DNA from 4 places in the Pseudofrankia sp. DC12 genome. Region 2 is predicted to be linked to each of the others. Evidence: riboswitches for the same ligand, from Rfam matches in the RefSeq annotation. Region 2 holds a riboswitch; each other region holds the start of a gene.

Region 1 (4,665 bases), 700 kb from region 2:
GATCAGAGGCGCCCTGGGTGCTCACCCGGTCCTGGCGGGTCCGGGCCTGGCTGGAAGGACGTTGCCTCAACGACGCGGTGCACCCGTCGCTCGCCCACATCCGAATGGGCCGGGCGGTGGTCGTCGACGCCGACCAGGTCGTCGACTGGGCGATCGTCGACGCGTTCGGCTCGATCATCGACGGCGGCTGGAGCCGGGACCTGCGCTGGGCGCCGCCACCACCGGAGCACCGAACCATCGACGCGCAGGCCACCGCTGCCTGGCAGAGCACCGCCCACCGGCCCTCCGCGGGCCACAGACCCGCTCACCGCCGGCCCGGCGGCCGTCGAACCGCGAGACACCGACCTGTCGCTCTGACCGGACCGCCCACCCCACATCGGTGCTGGAATCATCACTTTCCGTCCTGGCTACGCTCACAGGCTAGCGAGACGGTGTATCTGCCCGCACTTCCGCGCGGTCTGGGCTACCGTTACGAACCGTGTCGGATGTGACCGGCCCGCACAGCCTCACTGGACCGGAACGGGCAGTTGACAGCGCCTACATCCATGTCACCGTGCCCGATGGCACCGTCGACACGCCGCCTGGTGCTGCCCCGGACGCCCTCTGCGACGACGATCCCGCCTTCGGCGGCGCGGGCCCGGCGATCGGGCCTCGGCAGGCGTCGACCTCCAAAGGCCTCGGCCCCGGCGATGCCTCGCCACCCGCCGGTTTCGCCGTGAGAGACGAGGCCGGGTTCGCGGCAGGAGACAGGGCCGGTCTCGCGGTGAGGGACGAGGCGGGGTTCGCGGCACGCGACGAGGGCGCCGTCCCGGCCCGGGACGGCGCAGGGTTCGCGGTCGAGCAGGGCGTCGCGGTCGAGCACGGGTTCGCGGCCACGGACGGGTTCGCGGTCGAGCATGGCTTCGGTCCGGGTGACGCGTTCGCCGGGCCGGACGGCCACCAGCCCGAGAGCACGGCTGGCGCCGCGGCCGGATACGACCCCGTCGGACCGCCGGCCAGCGCCGGCCCGACGCCACCATCCTTCGCCGACTACTTCGGAGCCCTTATCCCGACCAGACCGCACCCGCTCGAGCAGGTGCCCGGCACGCCACCCCCTGGAGCGGAGCCGCCCTTCCCCCCGGGCCCGTACATCCCGGCGGTGCTGCAGTCCTCAACGGAACCGCAGGACCCGCTCGAGCAGAGGACCCCACCCGGCGGCTGGGAGGAGCAACGCTTCCCCGGGATCGGCCGGGGCGACATGCTGGAGCTCGCTGGCCGCCTCGAGCAGCTCGACCAGCTGCTGGACCGGCTGGAGGAGGCCAAGCGCCAGGCCGCCGACGCGAGCGAGCACCTGGTGCTCACCCGGCGCTGGCAAGAGGAGACGGTCCGCACCATCCAGGAGGAGCGCGCCCGGATGCGCCAGCGCCAGCACGCGCTCGACGAGCTCGCCGACCGGGCCAGAGCGGCGGTCGAGGCGATGCAGGCGATGCATCGGACGCTCCCCCGCGAGGTGCTGGAGCTGGCGATCGAGCTGCAGGTGCTCGACCGCGCCGGTTTCCTCACCCGGCGCGCCCCGCGCCAGCAGCCGGACGATCTGCCTTAGCGGCAACAAGGAGTCAGCCAAGGTGCGAGCCGCGCCCGGGCCATCGACGGTCGGTCGCCGGTCCGGCTGCGCTGGGCGACCAAGCCCGGCCATCCGTAGCGATTTAAGGACTTTCGTCCTTACGTTTGAGTCCTAGGGCCTTGCGCGGCAACCACATTTAGAGGGGTGCGCGTCTAGCCCTATAGGCCTACCCGGCATAGGGGGTGCACCTGTCACCACCTCCTCGAGGCCGGCTACGGAAAGTGTTCGCCCTGTGGCCTCTCGGGCCGATCATGACATCTTCGCGTAGTGTCGAGATTACCGGTAGTACCGACCATGGCGACCGCAAGGCCCGCTACCCAGGCAGACGGCACCACCAATAGCCGTCCGCGACCAGGGCAGTGACAGAGCGCCAAGCCGCCCGTGAACCGACGTTTCGTGAAAGACCAGACGTATCGGCGGTACCTGCGTTTACCGTCATCATCCACGTGGACTAGTCTTCTCCACGACGTCAGCCCAACCACCGGACCGAACGCCGAATCCTGCCCGCGGTCCCGGTGTCCCCTCCGAGTCGTCACCACGGGCAGGAGCGGGGGAACCACCCGTGCAAGACCGGCCGGCGTGAAAACGCTGGCCTTGGGGTGAAGCCCTTCGCGCGCCAGTCGCGCGGGGGCCGGGCAGCCCAGCCCGAACCCGACAGCTCACCTCGTAGGCGTACGGGAAGGACCAGCGAGACTTGTCTGCGCCCTCCGTTTGGGATACCGACGCCCGGCTCACTACCAGCCGAGGCCGTCACCGCGGCCTCTCCGTGGTCGCAAAGGCGAAGGGCCGGACCGCGGTTGCCGCGGCCACCACCGGCGCCATCGCGGTATCCGGCATCGCTCTTGCCGGCTGTTCCCCAGCCGCGGACCACGCAAACGACGCCTTCACCGGTGACGGCACCACCACGACCGGACTGAACCTCGCGAGCGCCCTCGGCGCCGGGGGGAGCAGCGGCAGCACGATGGTCCACCCGGTGAGCCTCGCCTCGACGCTCGCGTCCGCGGACGGCGGCACCGCGTCCGACCTGGCCGCCCCGACGCTTGCCTCCAAGGCCGACGTCGACCTGCACATCACGAACCCGAACGTGAACGTCTACGCGGACCAGGCGGTCGAGGTCGGCTTCCAGCTGACCAACAAGGACACCAACCAGCCGCTGGCCAACCAGCTGGTCAAGGTCCAGGTGAAGCTCCCTACGGGGTTCGCCACGTTCCTGCACCTGACGACGAACGGCAGCGGGTACACCTCGTACACCGCACGGGTCCTCACCACCACCCAGATCACAGCGGTGTTCGACGGCACCGACGCACTGCAGTCCGCCGTCTCGGACAACGTCGGCACGCTGAACGTCATGGCGAAGCCCGCCGTCTCGGCATCCCGGGGCATCACGGTCAACGCGCCGACGAATGGCGACCTGGGTTCGAAGGCCGTCTACCTGGCCTCGCTCCAGGCCGGTAAGCCCTACGTCTACGGGGCCAACGGGCCGGACTCGTTCGACTGCTCCAGCCTCGTCCAGTACGTCTACAGGCAGCTCGGCCGCAACCTGCCCCGGACGGCGGAAGCCCAGTACGAGGCCACGATCCACGTCGACCCGGCTCACAAGGAGATCGGCGACCTGATCTTCTTCGGGTCTCCGGGAAACATCTACCACATGGGCATCTACGCCGGCGACGGGAAGATGTGGGCAGCTCCGCACAGCGGTGACGTCGTCAAGCTCGAGGCTATCTACAGCACGACCTACTACGTCGGGCGCGTCCTGTAAGGACCTGGCCGCCGTCGGGCGGCCTGGTCGGCCGGTCCTCCGGCCGACGGCGCCAACCGGCGAGGTAGCCCGGCCCGATCGGCGACGGCCGATCGGGCTTGGCGAGCCCTACGTGGAATCACCCGTCGCGGTGGCCGGCCCTGCGGAAATCCGCGCGGCCACCCGGCGGGCGACTGGCCGTCCCACCCCGGGCTTGTCCCGGCGAGCTCCCCCAGACCAGTGTGTCGCGGCCTGACTCCGCGCGGAGCGTGCCCTGAGGGATCTCCCGCTGTCCGAAGCCGGGCAAGGGGATCCCGTCACGGCTCGGCCTCCCTCGGCCGGGCCGGGATCCACTCTGCGGACTTTGTGACCACCGGCTCGCCGGGGTCCGCCCTGGCGTCCGACCACTGTCTCCACCAGCGTGGCCCAGCCCCTTGCCACGCCCACAGCTCGTCCGTCGGCGCCAACGAGGGCTTCCCCCTCCCGCCCTCGATCTGACGCCCCCGGACGAACCGCCGGCCGATCCCCCTCGGCCCGGCGGCGGCCCGGCCGGTCCCCCCCGGATCCGGGCCAACCAGGCGGCGCCGCCCTTGCCGGGTCTTCCCCCCACCTGGCGGGGGCGGCGCCAGCCGACTCCTCGGCCGAGACCAGGCCCGCCGTCCGCCCTGCCGAGACCCCCCGCCCGGTGGGGCGGACGGCTTTCCGCCGCTCAGCAGCGGCGATCCCGGGCGCTCAGCGCCTCTTGTTCGAGGAGAAGGTCCACAACCGTGCGGACGCGTTCTTGTCCAGGGTGGCGACGCGTTCCCGGTCGGTCGGGACCTCGGTGTCGCAGTTCGGGCCCGGGTCGGGGTCGAACTGGCCGACGACACCGACCGCCGCGAACTGGGACGGGTTGGCGCAGGCCAGGGCGAGCGCCAGCCGTGCTCCCTCGCCCAGGCCCCAGATGTAGACGCGGCTCGCGTCGACCGATGTCCAGTCCTTGGACATGTAAGTGACGACGTCCTTCAGGTACTGGGCGTCGGCGCCGTTCGGGTCGACCTGCCACTGGCTCGCGACCGGCTCCGGGTAGACGAGCGCGAAGTGCTTGCGGTCCGCCAGCGTCGAGGCACCACTGTCCGTCTCGAACACCTTGGTCTTGGTGTTGTCGTCCGACAGGACGAGCACCAGCGGCACCTTGCTCTTCGACTTCTCCTTGGCGTGGATCAGCACCAGGCGCCCCTTGGACGCGTACTGGTCCGGGATCGCCTTCTCCTTCGTCTTCGCCGATCCGTTGCCGTGGGCGACGGTCCAGAGCACAGCGATCACGACGACAGCGATCACGGCT
Region 2 (4,665 bases):
ACGGCGTACATGCGGGTGGGGCAGGATTCGGCGTCCGCCCGCACGACTCGCCCAGGACAGACGAGTAGCTCCGGACTGTAGCGAGTCGGGCGTCAAGCCCGCAAACCGGGCTCCTCTTGACATCGGGAGCCGGCCGGGTCATGAGCCGTGAACCGGGGCCGTCCGTTGCGGCGGACGGCCCCGGTTCACGGATGGTCCGGCGACCCTGGCCGGAGCGGGAGCAGGGCTGTGGCCGCCCCGCCTCCGGCTGGCCGCCGGCTGGGTGGGGATCGGCCGGATCCCGGCCTGACGAAGGCCCACGACCGGTTGGGGGGCCGGTCGGGCGAGTGGGCTCCGCGCTGCCGGTGCCTCGGCCTCTGGCGCCGTGCCGGACCGGGCGGGGACCTCGCCGCCGGACCTCGGAGCGGGCAAGGGGCCGGCTGTCCGGGCCGGGTCAGGCGGGCGAGGGTGTACCGGGGCTAGGCGAAGGTCGCGGCCCAGGTCCGCGGGCCGACGACGCCGTCGACGGCCAGGCCCTTCGCGGCCTGCAGCTGCCGGGCCGCGGCCGCGGACACCGGGCCGTAGTGGCCGTCGGCGGCGAGCGGGTAGCCGATCGCGTTCATCCGCTCCTGCCAGTGGGCGACGTCGGCGCGGTACTGGCCGACGAGAGCCGTCGTGAACGGCAGCTGGGCCGTCGTCGACGTGATCGCCTGAGCGACGAGAGGAGTTCTGGCCGCCGACCGGGAGGCCTGGGGCACGTCGGACGCGCTGGCTCCCGGAGCGAGCTGGTCCGCGCCCATACCGCGGCCACAGAGCGGCCACTGGCCAAATCCAGAACGTTGCGCCAACCGCAGCGCGGCCTCGTCCTGAACCGCCGTTGGCGCGTCACTCGGCAGTCCTGAATATCCCAGGCTCGCCCAGGTCCCGGCCGAGAACTGGTACGCGCCGTAGTAACCGTTGCCGGTATTGACGGAATAGTTTCCGCCGGACTCGCACTGGCGAAGCTGCGCCCACGTTGAAGAGGCGCTGGCGGGTGTGGCCACGGCAATTGCGCCGCCTACTGCCGCCACGATTACCGGCACCGCGGCGATGCCTTGGCGTATCCGGCGGGTTGGGTGTGCCAATGCCCGTCGGGGATCCTTGCGGATCGGCGGGGCCGAACGGTGTGGCCGGTCTGTGCCATCGCCTCCGTGGGAGGGCGCCGGCCGGTGGTGCCTCGTGCTGGTGTCTCGCACGCTTGCGTTGCCGGCTGGTACGCGGCAGGCCTTCGACGGGGCGCAGTGCCCGCCGGACATGGGATGTCGGCCAGGGTTACGTGCTTCGGACATGGGTGATTGCCCTTTCCCCACGCCTGCGAGGTGAGCTGTCGGGTTCGGGCTGGGAAGAGAATGGCCCGGCCGAATGACGTGTCCTTTTGTGTCCTCGAAAGCGCCTGGAACGCGCGCTCTCGACGACTGCGGAAGTCAGTCGGCTTCACCCCTAGGACGCCCTGGTGGGCTGGGCCCAGGCGCGGCACTCATGTGGCCGCGCGGGCGGATGCCCGATTCTTCCAGGATCTCTGGGTACGGCGTCCGGAGTCGGTTCCCCCGTTCCTGCCACTGGGTTCAAAACACATCGGGGCGGGGGCAGGATTCGGCGTGCCGCCCGATGGGTGCCTGACCTGTCGCCTGGCACGGCGAAGACCATAACCACATTCCTCGGCGTGGCGACAAGCATTGAATAGGACACGTGAAAAAGGACACACCCGCGTGTCGGTGCTTGAGGCCGGTCTCTGGCGGTGTTAACGCGCGCGTACGCGCGCTCATCTATTCCTATCGGGGCTGCCAACGGTGTGTCGGCGCCCGGAGCGGAACATCGGGGACCTGCTGAATTCGTCCCGGAACGACCTGGATGGACCGGGATCGCGGGGCACCTCACAACTGCGTGGTCCGCTCGTCGCGCCGGGAAAACAAACCTACGACTCTGCCGCCCGACACGTCCGTTCGGCGCGCCGGTGGCCGAATTGCGATCCTGGGCACATCCGCACCGAACATCCCGGTCCGTACGGCAGGTAGTTGTCTGATTGCGCGCTGCTGAGCGGCGACCTGGCCGAACGACCCCGTCCGGCGGGCGCGTGGCTCGTTGGTGGTCCATCGCCGTGGCTCGCAGTGGTCTGGCCCGAGACTGTCAGTGAAGTGTCCTTAGACACATCGGGGCCGCCCCGAAGGGCGGCCCCGATGACGAAGGTCCGGCGCGGTGCCGAGCCGGCGGCCAGCCCGGTCCTGGCCGGGCCGTGGCGACGGGCTGGCCGGGCCGCGGTGGCGGTCTGGCCGGGCCGCGGTGGCGGGCTAGCCGATCGCGGTGCCGGCGGACCGGAGGTCCTCGCACGCCTGGAGCACGCGCTTGGCCATGTTGGCCTCGGCGGCCTTGCCCCAGGTGCGCGGGTCATAGGTCTTCTTGATGCCGACCTCACCGTCGACCTTCAGTACGCCGTCGTAGTTCTTCAGCATGTGGTCGGCGACCGGCCGGGTGAAGGCGTACTGGGCGTCGGTGTCCACATTCATCTTGACCACGCCGTAGTCGAGTGCCTCGCGGATCTCGGACAGGTCCGAGCCGGAACCGCCGTGGAAGACCAGATCGAACGGCTTCGCCTCGCCAGCCAGACCCAGCTTGCCGGCCACGTACTGCTGGCCGTCACGCAGGATCGCCGGGCGCAGCTTGACGTTGCCGGGCTTGTAGACGCCGTGGACGTTGCCGAAGGTGGCCGCCATCATGTAGCGCCCCTTCTCGCCGGTGCCGAGCACCTCGGCGGTGCGCCACATGTCCTCGGGGGTCGTGTAGAGCTTCTCGTCGATCGCGCCGACGACGCCGTCCTCCTCGCCGCCGACGACGCCGATCTCGAGCTCCAGGATGATGTTCGCGGCGTTGCAGTCCGCGAGCAGCTCCTCGGCGAGCTTGAGGTTCTCCTCCAGCGGCACGGCGGAGCCGTCCCACATGTGCGACTGGAACAGCGGGTCGCGGCCGGCCTTGACCCGTTCCCGCGAGATGGCGACGAGCGGGCGCATGTAGGTGTCGAGCTTGTCCGCCGGGCAGTGGTCGGTGTGCAGGGCGATCTGTACCGGATAGGCCTTCGCGACGTGGTGGGCGAACTCGGCCAGCGCCTCGGCGCCCAGCACCATGTTCTTGATCGTCGGCCCGGACAGGTACTCCGCACCACCCGTGGACACCTGGATGATGCCGTCGCTGCCGGCGTCGGCGAAGCCGCGAAGCGCCGCGTTGAGGGTCTGGGACGAGGTGACGTTGATGGCGGGGTAGGCGAAGGCACCCGCCTTCGCCCGGTCGAGCATCTCGGCGTAGACGTCTGGTGTGGCGATGGGCATCGAAAGCTCCTGTCAAAAGGCGTCGGGCCACCGAGGGGAACGGGCGCGGCAGGCACGCCGAGTGCGCGCCGTCCGCCCACCTGGCCGCGACAGGCCGGCGAAAAGGGCGTGAACCGGGACGAGGCCGTGCGCGCCGCGGGCAGGTGTTGCGCGAAGGGTATGACGTGCGGGCTGCCCGAGGGAGCCCGTTGCCACCCACATCGTGCGTGCCACTCCCGCGTAAGCCCGGAGCCCGGCGGGCGAGTCGCCAGCGGAATGCCGAACGTCGGCCGAAGGAGACATGTCGGCGGAGCCGCCGTGACATGTCGGCGGAGCCGCCGTGACATGTCGGCGGAGCCGAACGGGCATGTCAGTCGAGATGCTGGGGACGTCGCTGACGGTCGCCGGCGCATGGGGACGGCAGACTGAAGGTATGGATGTCCACCATCTATCCGGCCTGACCCTGTATCTCACCGTCTTCGCGATCGTGTTTGTCGAGAGCGGCGTGCCGATCGGGTTCTGGCTCCCGGGAGACGCGATGCTGTTCGCTACCGGGCTGATGGCGGCAGATCCCGCCCACCGGATCTCCTTGCCGGTCCTCGCGGCGGGGGTGACCGTGATGGCCATCGCGGGGGTCTGCCTCGGCTACGTCACCGGGCGCCGGCTCGGGCGCCCCTGGCTGGAGCGGCGGCACCTGAAGGTGCTCGGACGCACAGAGACCTTCTTCGACCGGTTCGGTCCGGTCACGCTGATCGCCGCCCGGTTCGTGCCGTGGGCACGCACCTTCGCCCCGATCCTGGCCGGCGCGGTCCGGATGCCGCCGGCCCGGTTCCTGGCCGCGGCCGCGGTGGGCGCGCTGATCTGGGGCACCGGCATCCCCGCGCTCGGGTACGCGGCGTCGTCCGTCCCCGGCCTCAAGGACGCGACCGGGTGGCTCGCGCCCGCGGTCGTCGTACTGTCTGTCGCCGCAGGCGTGCCCGGCGAGTTGCTGCGCCGCCGGGCCCGTCGGCGCGCCCGGGCGGCGGCCGACTTCGCCGTCACCGTGCCGGCCGACCCCGCTCCCTGGTCCGCCGGATCCGGGCCGGACGACTCGGCGGCGTTCGCCGGCAGCGAGCAGGGCCGGGCCTGACCGCTCCGGACGGTGCCATTGCGCGTCGCGCCAGCGGCGGCGCGGCTCGCCTGGATCGGCGCGCGGCTTCGGCCGGTCTCCGTCCGATCCGCCCTGGATTGGTGGATTACGGGCTGAGTCGGGTGACCGTGGTGCGCCGGGTGGTCGCCGTGGCGGAGATCGAGGTGTGCTGTGATGCTGCAAGCAGGAACGGGGGCTGCTTGCATGCGGAGACTGGTG
Region 3 (4,665 bases), 820 kb from region 2:
CTGACCAGCATCAACGTCGCGACGAAAGTCGAGAAAGAGCAGATCGCGGCGGCGATCGGCGGCTTCCGGTTCAGCTCGGGGTTCGGCAAGACACTGTCCCGGCTCGTCCGCCACGGGATCGGGGTGCACCACGCCGGGATGCTGCCGAAATACCGCCGACTCGTCGAGGTGCTCGCCCAGGCCGGGCTGCTGAAAGTCATCTGCGGGACCGACACGCTGGGCGTCGGGATCAACGTGCCGATCCGCACGGTCATGTTCACGTCGCTGTCGAAGTACGACGGGACCCGCAACCGCATCCTGACCGCCCGGGAGTTCCACCAGATCGCCGGCCGGGCCGGCCGGGCCGGGTACGACACGGCCGGCTACGTCGTCGTGCAGGCGCCCGAGCACGTGATCGAGAACGAGAAGGCGCTGGCGAAGGCCGGTGACGACCCGAAGAAGCGCCGCAAGGTCGTCCGCAGGAAGCCGCCCGAGGGCCAGGTCGGCTGGGCGCAGCCGACCTACGAGCGGCTCATCTCCGCCGAGCCGGAGCCGCTGACGTCCCATTTCGTCGTCACCCATTCGATGCTGCTGAACGTCATCTCGCGGCCTGGCGACGCGTTCACCGCGATGCGCCACCTGCTCACGGACAACGACGAGGACCGGTCCGCGCAGCGCAGGCACATCCGGCGGGCGATCGCGATCTACCGTGCCCTGCTCGCGGCCGGCGTCGTGGAGAAGCTTGAGAAGCCGGACGCGACGGGGCGCACGATCCGGCTCACCGGCGACCTGCAGTTCGACTTCGCGCTGAACCAGCCGCTGTCGCCGTTCGCGCTCGGCGCGCTCGACCTGCTCGACCGGGAGGCGCCGGACTATCCGCTCGACGTTCTGTCCGTGATCGAGTCGATCCTGGACAACCCGCGGCAGGTGCTGTCGGCCCAGCAGTTCAAGGCGCGCGGCGAGGCGGTCGCGGCGATGAAGGCCGAGGGCCTGGACTACGACGACCGGATGGAGGCCTTGCAGGAGGTCACCCACCCGAAGCCGCTCGACGAGCTGCTGACCGCGGCGCTGGAGATCTACCGGCAGGGCGCACCCTGGGTCGACGACTATGAGCTGGCCCCGAAGTCGGTGGTCCGGGACATGTACGAGCGGGCGATGACGTTCGCCGAGTACATCAGCTTCTACGGTCTCGCCCGCTCGGAAGGGCTGCTGCTGCGCTATCTGGCCGACGCCTACAAGGCGCTGCGCCAGACCGTGCCCGACACGGCCCGTACCGAGGAACTGTCCGATCTGATCGAATGGCTCGGCGAGCTGGTCCGTCAGGTCGACTCCAGCCTGCTCGACGAGTGGGAGCGGCTGCGCAACCCGAACGCGGCCAACCTGGCCGAGGCGGCCGCCATCGAGCATGGTGATCGGCTCGGCGACAAACCACCGGCCGTCACCAGGAACGTCCGCGCCTTCCGGGTGCTCGTGCGGAACGCGATGTTCCGCAGGGTCGAGCTCGCGGCGCTGCGCCGCTGGTACGAGCTCGGCGAGCTCGACGGCGGGGCCGGATGGGACGCCGATGCCTGGGAGGACGCGCTCACGCCGTATTTCGTCGAGCATGATGAGATCGGTACCGGCGCCGATGCCCGCGGCCCGAAGATGCTCATCGTGGACACGGCGACGCAGCCCGGCGCTTGGCTGCTCCGCCAGATCTTCGACGATCCTGCCGGTGACCACGACTGGGGTATCAGCGCCGAGGTCGATCTCGCCGAGTCCGACGAGATCGGCGCCGCCGCCCTCACCGTCACCGCCATCGGCCAGCTCTGACGGCCCGGGCCAAGCCCACGCGGATGGTCAGGCCCGTCGGCCCGGCGTTGCTCCGTCGGAGTTTCCCGTGAAGCGGTGCCGGCCCGAGAATGGCGAACCGCCCCGGCCGTGACAGGAGGGTGGCCGGGGCGGTTCTGCTCCCACGCCTCGCGGGGACGGCGCGTGGGAGTGCTCTGGTAGTGCTCGGGCGCCGGCTGGCTGGGTCGCTCGCCCGCCGGCTGGGGGACCGGCCGCCAGCGCGTGACGGCCCGAGGTGGGCCTGGTCCGAACTAGCCGAACAGCGCTCCGTGGGTCTGCGGTCCGACGACACCGTCGGCCGGAAGGCCATGGCTGGCCTGGTAGGCGCGCACGACCCCGTCGGTCTGCGGGCCGAAGTAGCCGTCGACCGCGATCGTGTAGCCGAGGCCGGACAGCTTCGCCTGCAGCTGTCGGACCGCGTCCAGGTAGGAGCTGTGGTTCGCCGCCTGCGACAGGTACCAGGCGCTTGCCGGCACGGCGGGGGCCACCTTGGCCAGGGATACCGGTGCGGCCGAGACGGTTCCGCTGCCGACCGCGTTCGCGGCGGCGTAGCCACGTGACAGGTAGGAGCGGTACGCGCCGTTCGTGTAGGTGCTCCAGGCGCCCGGGCCGGAGCCCTTGCAGACCTGGGTCGCGGCCCAGGCGTTGGTCGCCGGGTCGTAGAGGTTGCGGCTGCCGACCCAGCTGCTGTGGGCCCACATGTTGATCTGCCAGAGGCCGCGGGAGTCCTCGATGCCGGTGGCGTGGGCGTAGGTGTTACCGCCGGACTCGGCGAGCGCGATCGCGACCCAGGTCGAGAGCGCGACACCGCGGCAGCTGTCGAGGCCGGCGCCGTGCGCGTAGGCGGCGATCTGCGCGTCGGAGATGATGCTGCTGCTGGCTGCGCTGGCGGGAGCGACGCCGGTGAAGATGGCGGCGCCGGCTGTGGCACTCATGACACCTGCGGCGACAATCGCGGAACCGCGGCGACGAGCATTGGACTTCTTGCGGTGACGGCCCTTGAGCATTCTGGAAGAATCTTTCCCGCACGCCTGTGGAGTTAGCTGTCGGGTTCGGGCCGGGAAGCCCGGTCAGCCATTCTTCCGATGACGCTCGGGAAATGGCTGGCTTAACCCCAAGGGCACGCGCTAGGCGCGGTCCCGGAGGAACCTGGTTCCCCCACTTCTGCCCTGGCGATCTCTAGGAGGGGGCACCGGAACGGGGGCAGAACTCGGCGTCCGAAACGGTGCTTTGTTGCGAGCGGAGCAACCGTAACCAACTACTCGACGTACCAACAAGCCGCTGACCTGGGCTTCTGTACGGCGGATCTGTCACGCTCCGTGCAATACCTTGGAGCCAGGTGTGTGCCAGCTGTGAGCTGTGACGAGGGTCACGGTGTTCTGCGCGAAAATGCGGGAACAGGGGGCTGTTGTTCTGCAAACCGTTGTCGCGCAATGGCTCCAGGCGGCCGCGATGGACAGGGAGGTCTTTCGCCGGCGCGGCCGGCCTGGTGCTGGGCGTGAGGTAGGCGCTCGTTACGCTCCGGTTGCTCAACCCTCGGTGGCGGCCGTTTGCGTCCCGTCGTGAGCGTGGTGGCCGCCACGTTGCGCGGCGATCACCGCCGAGGGGCCGACTTTTGGACGGTGTCCCTTTGCCGCGTGTCCGGAAGGGCGGGCGCACGCGCGGTGCACGCGAACCGATGATTGCGACGGATTCTTGAACGTGCCCTATGGTGCGGTGGCGGGGGTCGTCTTCTCGCTGGTGGTGAATCAGTCGACCGTGGTCCACGACCTCACCGTCGCCCAGGTCCGCCCCGGCGCGATCGGCTACGCCGAACGCGGGGCGGCGGCCACCTACGCGAAGGTCAACGAGGTCAGGCTCGGCGGCTGGGTGGCGGACCTGAGCACCGTCGAACGCGGCGACTACGCGTTCTGGGAGGTCGAGTACTTCTACACGTATGGCAACCCGGCCGGGGACAGCCTGCTGTCGGCCTTCCTCGAGTACACGACTCTCGACTCGGCGAAGAACCTGCTTCGCGCTGGCAGCTTCACTCGGTGCATCGACCACGCCAGGAACCTGATGACCACGCTGTGCGCCCAGCACTGACTGGATCCCTCGATCAGGGCTGGAAGCGGTAGCCCATGCCCGGATCAGTGAGCAGGTGCCGGGGACGGGCCGGGTCCTCCTCTAGCTTCTGCCGAAGGCGGTTCAGGTAGGTGCGCAGGTAGTGGGTCTCGGAACCGTAGTTGGCGCCCCAGACTTCGGTGAGCAGTTGGCGTTGGGAGACGAGCTTGCCCGGGTGGCTGAGGAGAACCTTGAGCAGGCCCCACTCGGTCTTCGTCAGATGGATCTCCTCCACTGACTCATTGGCGAAATCGTCCCCCTGGCCGTCTGCTGCCGCGCTGCCTGGTGGTTCGCCGTCGGTTGGCGCTGTCTTGCCGTTGGGGCTGGATACCGGCGCGGCTGCCCGTGTGACACGGTGGGCGGACAGATCGACGGTCACGCGGCCGAACTGGACGATGGGGCTCGCCGACTGCTCGCCGGTGCGGCGAGCGACCGCGCGCAGCCGCGCGAGCAGCTCGTCGATGCCGAACGGCTTGGTGATGTAGTCGTCGGCTCCGGCGTCCAGGGCGCCGACCTTGTCCCGACTGTCCGCGCGGCCCGACAGCACGACGATCGGCACCCGTGTCCAGCCACGCAGGCCGTGGATCACGTCGACGCCGTCCAGGTCGGGCAGGCCGAGATCGAGGATCACGATGTCGGGACGGGTCGCGGCGGCGGCGGCGAGCGCGGTGGCGCCGGTATCCGCGACGACCACGTCGTAGCCGCGTGCACGCAGATTGATCCGCATCGCCCGCAGGATCTGCGGCTCGTCGT
Region 4 (4,665 bases), 1.1 Mb from region 2:
GTCGTCGGGCACGATGAACGGTCCGGGGTCCGAGGCGTTCCGGTGGCGGCGTCCGGTGTCACCTACGCCAACTATCTACTACGATCAGTAGTTGGTTAGGAGGGCGACCGCCATCGCCCCCGACCGCACGCCGGGTCCCGCTCCCGGTCCGGCGATACCCCTTCGACGCGGTCGGGGCAGGAGCGTGGGGCCTACGTTCCACCGGGCGCCTGGCGAACTGGAGCTGAGGCAGGTCGACGCACAGAAGCCGATCGCTTCTGTCGTCGGGTGGCCGCGGTCATGGCGGGACACGGATCGGCAAGGCGGACACGTCTGACCGGCCGGCTACCGAGGCGCCCGCGCGCAGCGCCCATGTGACTACGACGGACCGTCCGAGCACCGCCCAGCGCGGGGTGGCTGCCACCCGAACCGGCGGACGACCGAGCCATCCGCGCCGCCGGCTTCGTCGTCGAGGAGATTGACCCGGCTCACGTTCCGACCCGTTCGGTTCCTTCCGCCGCCCGACCAGATCCTTGGCCGCGCCCAGCTGCCACTTATCGACGGTACCGCTACGAGCTCCATGCGGAGGAGGTCGGGCACGGGCTGGAGGATCACGATGTCCAGTCCGGTCGCTGACGGGTCCGCGCGGCTGTCGCCGCGGGGGCGGCGCAGTCCGCCCTCGCGCCGTACCCATCACAGTGTTCCCGCGTCCGGTGGTCCTCCGTCGCCGACCTGGGCGATTGATCAGAGGTCTCGGTCGGCAGGCCCGGACGAGGGTGCCCGCGGGACGGCTGGGGGACCGGCCCGCGGGCGCCACTTAGCGCTACCGTACGCGGCCGACGGAGTAGGACGAGGTCCAGATGGTTTCGAGCTTGACCACGTCGCCGCTCTTCGGCGCGACCCAGATCTTTCCGTCGCCGGCGTAGATGCCCTCGTGGTAGATCGACCCGGGCTCGCCAAAGAAGATCAGGTCACCGGGTTGTTCCGAGCCGCGCGCGATCCTGATCGTCGCCGCGAACTGCTGGTCGGTGGTGCGTGGCAGCGTCTTGCCGAGCTGTCTGTAGACGTACTGCACCAGCCCCGAGCAGTCGAAGCTGTACGGGCCCTCCGCCCCGTACACATACGGCTTGCCCGCCTGCAGCGATGCCAGGTACACCGCCTTCTCCCCGATCGTCGTCGCCCCTGTGGGCGCGACGGTGACGGTCTCGCCTGCGGGCGCGCGGCTGGCGGCCGGGAGGACAGGCGCGGGCGGCGCCGGGTGGACCCGGACGACCGCCGGGTCGGAGGTCACCGCCTCCAGCTCTTGGCTGCCGGCGAATGTCGCCCTGATCTGGGTGGTCGTCAGGACCCGCGCGGTGTAGCTGGCGTAGCCGCCCGCGTCCGTGCGTAGTGCCTTGAATGTCGTCCAGCCGCTCGGGAACAGTGCCTGGACGAGGATGTCCCGGTCCGCGAGGGCGCCGCCGCCCCGCGTGGTGAGCCGGAAGCCGACCTCGACCGGCTCGTCGGCGTTCACCGTGACGTCGGGGACGGCCGGCGCCAACGAGACTGCCGTGCGCAGACGGAAGGCGACCGGCAGGGCCAACTCGGAGGTGGGGTCCGCAGCGGGAGTCGCCGCGCTTCCCAGGGCGGCGCCCAGCAAGTTGGCGGTGATCCCCTGCGCGCCGGTGTCCGAATCCGCCGCGGCGGGGCCAAGGGAGCCGGTCAACGCCACCCCGGACAAGGCCATGGTGCCCGTGGTGAGCGCCGCGACGGTGGCGCGACTCGAGGTCCGAGCCAGCAGGGACCCTGAGCGAAGGCGGGTCCGGTGACGACCGCGCCCGGCGGTGGCTGGACTGCGTTCGGACCGATGTGGTTCGCGTGCTTGCACGTGAAACCTTTCCCAGACGCCTGCGAGGTGAGCTGTCGGGTTCGGGCGGGAAGCCCGGCCGGCCGTTGTGACACACGGGCGGCTTCACCCCGAGGGCGCCGCAGGGGGATGCGGCACCCGGTGGAACGTGGTTCCCCCGCTCCTGCCCCGGCTGCGTCGAAGGGGTATCGCCGGACCGGGGGCAGGACTCGGCGTACGGTCCGGCGGCGATAGCGACCCACACGCTAGCAACTACACGGGATAGTAGATTGAGGGGGGTTGGCAGCGCCGGGTGTCGCCTGCCGGATGTGTCGAACCACCGTGGTCGGATCGAGCCGTTGGCCCCGCGCGGGCGAATCAGGCGCGGGGATGTCCGCGAGGCCCGATCGGGGGCAGCTGCGCGGCCGGCCGGCGGGTGACCTGGTGGACGTGCGCGAGCAGGAATCCGAGCAGAGCCAGCCCGAGTGCGTAGAGGGCCGCGCCGGCGAGGAATTCCCGGGCGGTCGGCCCGCTGTCGGCGGCACCGCGGGACGGCAGGTACAGCTCACGGCGTTCGGTGACGGCACCCGCGTGGCGGGCGTCGAGCGGGACCCACGCCTCGACGTCGCCGCGCAAGGTGTCGTGGAACTCGGTGTAGACGAACCAACGCCCGGTGGCCGCGACCTGCAGCCGGCCGGAGAAAGCGCAGCCGCCGCCGGCGCCTCTCAACAGGCCTACCACGGTCTTTCCTGCACGGCGGGCCACCAGCTGCCGCGGAACGAGCCGCGGACAAGCGCCGGTGGCTGGACCGTTCGAGGCGCCGGTGCGCGCGGACGTGGTCACGGCCCAGACGGTGGCGGTGAGGGTGCCGCGCCCGTCGGAGGTGGCGGTCAGCAGCACGGGGAAGGTGCCACGTCCCTGGCCGGGGTCGTGCGCCGACGCGGGTTTCTCCCACCCGACCGCCAGCAGTGCCGCGATCGCAACGAGCAGAACAGCCGGGCCGCGAGCCCGAAACTGCGGCGTCATGGCGAGCAGGCACAGCAGGAACAGCACGATGACCGGGACCGCCGTCGTGGCGACGGCTCTCGCCGGGACGTTGGTCAGGCCCGTGGCGGCGGCGAGCCAGGTCGTCGCGGCCACCCCGGCCGCGCCGGCGGCCAGCCGTGCCGCCGGCGCGCGCAGCGGTACCTCGGCGAGGGCGGCACCGAGAACGGCGACCGGAAGGTCCGGGCGGCTGCGTCCGAGGGCGGCCAGGCCGGCCGCGATCGCGAGGCGGACCAGCGCGTAGCCGACGACGGCGCGCAGCACTGGCAGCGGCCCAGGCACCGCGGCCCTGATCACGGTCGCGGCCAGCAGGGTGCTCGCGAGCAGCGCCGGCAGGTAGAGGGCCTCGTCGAACTGCGGCACGTCGGTCTCGAACTCCAGTACCGGCACGGCGGTGGCGCCGAGGATGAGAGTGCCGGTCGCGGACAGCGCCCAGTCGGCGCCGTGGCCGGGCCTCGCGCCGAGCAGGACGCCGGTGACGAGGGCGAGCGTGCCGAACACGCCGAGCAGGTGCGGTGGGCTCCACAACACGGAGTCCCGCCCGAAGGCCGCATGCCACGCGGCGTCGACCGGTGCCGACAGCAGCATCAGCGTCCCGCCCAGCCCGGCGAGCAGCAGCGGCCGATGGCGCAGGACCGCACCGGCGGAGCGGGTCGCGCGCAGCGCTGCCACCCCCCAGGCGACGACGCCCACGCCCACCACCGCCACCGAGCCGTAGAGCAGCAGGTGCGGCGGGATCGCCGCGCTGTCGCGCCCGCTGTCGGTGTGCCAGGCGTCATCCCAGTAGGTGGCGAACAGCGCCGCCATGCCCACGAGCGCCACAAGGGGCAGCAACCCCGTCGGCTGCCGCACCGTGCGACTCGTATGTCCCGAAAGTGCGACATCCATGTCGCGAATATGATTCACCTATGGATAGACGTCAAGAGGCGGCGATCGAGCCCGCGCTGGTGGACGCGACCGCCGCCGCGACCAGCAAGTGGGGGCTAGCCGACGTCACGCTCGAACGGGTCGCGGACCAGGCCGGCCTTTCCCGGGCTACCTTGCACCGTCGGGGCGTAACCCGTGACGCGCTGGTCGGCGCCCTGACAGCGCGAGCCGCTGAGGAGTTCCGCGCCGCCGTGTGGCCGGCCCTCACCGGACCAGGCACCGCCGCCGAACGGCTGCACGCCGCCTTGGACGGGCTGTGTGCCGCCGCCGACGCCCACCTACAGCTGCTGGCCGGGCTGTTCCTCGCCCGAGGCGAGGTCTTTCACGAGCCCGGCCCAGACAGCCTCACGATTGACACGTTCGCAGGGCCGTTCGAGCGGCTCCTGCGCGACGGCGCCCTCGACGGCACGCTGCGCGACGTCCCGCCGACCATGACCGCGACCGTGTTGTTCAACACGGCCGGCTGGGGATATGTACACCTGCGCGCCAGCCACGGCTGGCCAGCCCAGCGCGCACGCCCGGCGGTGATCGACCTCGTCCTGCGTGGACTTCTCCACGGCGACTCACCGGACGCGACCGACCGGCAGGCGACCGCCGACATATAACTATTCCTGGCCGTACCCTTTGGCATCGTCGATGTCCTCGATGCTCGCCTGCTGTTCGGACGGTTCCCGGCGTGCCCAAAGGACCCGTGGTGACAGCGAGCCCGGCACGCCGACGCGCCCCGATTCGCCCGGGTCGGGGATGACAGCCCACGAACGGAAGGCTGCCCAGCGGCGCGCCCGGTACCGCCGCAAGCGGCGGATCATCCGGACTGGGCAGGCGCTGATGACCCTCGGAGCCGTAGTTGCTCTGGCCCACCTGCTGGCGCACCTTAGCGCTTTCGGTGG

Evidence for each region. A riboswitch is a leader RNA that binds a small molecule or an ion and turns the genes downstream of it on or off. The one in region 2 is predicted to bind cyclic di-AMP.
Region 1: it holds a riboswitch for cyclic di-AMP, as region 2 does, so the genes downstream of both, FRADC12_RS15040 (C40 family peptidase) here and FRADC12_RS12265 (transglycosylase family protein) in region 2, are expected to answer to the same signal.
Region 3: it holds a riboswitch for cyclic di-AMP, as region 2 does, so the genes downstream of both, FRADC12_RS15575 (peptidoglycan-binding protein) here and FRADC12_RS12265 (transglycosylase family protein) in region 2, are expected to answer to the same signal.
Region 4: it holds a riboswitch for cyclic di-AMP, as region 2 does, so the genes downstream of both, FRADC12_RS16560 (C40 family peptidase) here and FRADC12_RS12265 (transglycosylase family protein) in region 2, are expected to answer to the same signal.

The regions. Positions count from the first base shown of each region.
Region 1 is NZ_KQ031391.1:3,783,077-3,787,741, reverse strand. Features, by position in the region: gene FRADC12_RS32305 (hypothetical protein) at 1-491, shown strand, start outside; gene FRADC12_RS34355 (hypothetical protein) at 479-1,582, shown strand; cyclic di-AMP (ydaO/yuaA leader) riboswitch at 2,116-2,290, shown strand; gene FRADC12_RS15040 (C40 family peptidase) at 2,370-3,362, shown strand; gene FRADC12_RS15035 (PHB depolymerase family esterase) at 4,074-4,665, opposite strand, start outside.
Region 2 is NZ_KQ031391.1:3,087,543-3,092,207, reverse strand. Features, by position in the region: gene FRADC12_RS12265 (transglycosylase family protein) at 459-1,274, opposite strand; cyclic di-AMP (ydaO/yuaA leader) riboswitch at 1,314-1,499, opposite strand; gene fbaA (class II fructose-bisphosphate aldolase) at 2,307-3,338, opposite strand; gene FRADC12_RS12255 (DedA family protein) at 3,751-4,446, shown strand.
Region 3 is NZ_KQ031391.1:3,909,582-3,914,246, forward strand. Features, by position in the region: gene FRADC12_RS15570 (DEAD/DEAH box helicase) at 1-1,791, shown strand, start outside; gene FRADC12_RS15575 (peptidoglycan-binding protein) at 2,061-2,744, opposite strand; cyclic di-AMP (ydaO/yuaA leader) riboswitch at 2,823-2,994, opposite strand; gene FRADC12_RS28445 (type 2 periplasmic-binding domain-containing protein) at 3,511-3,894, shown strand; gene FRADC12_RS15585 (response regulator) at 3,908-4,665, opposite strand, start outside.
Region 4 is NZ_KQ031391.1:4,138,775-4,143,439, forward strand. Features, by position in the region: gene FRADC12_RS16560 (C40 family peptidase) at 803-1,705, opposite strand; cyclic di-AMP (ydaO/yuaA leader) riboswitch at 1,849-2,015, opposite strand; gene FRADC12_RS16565 (hypothetical protein) at 2,183-3,700, opposite strand; gene FRADC12_RS16570 (TetR/AcrR family transcriptional regulator) at 3,757-4,380, shown strand; gene FRADC12_RS16575 (hypothetical protein) at 4,604-4,665, shown strand, end outside.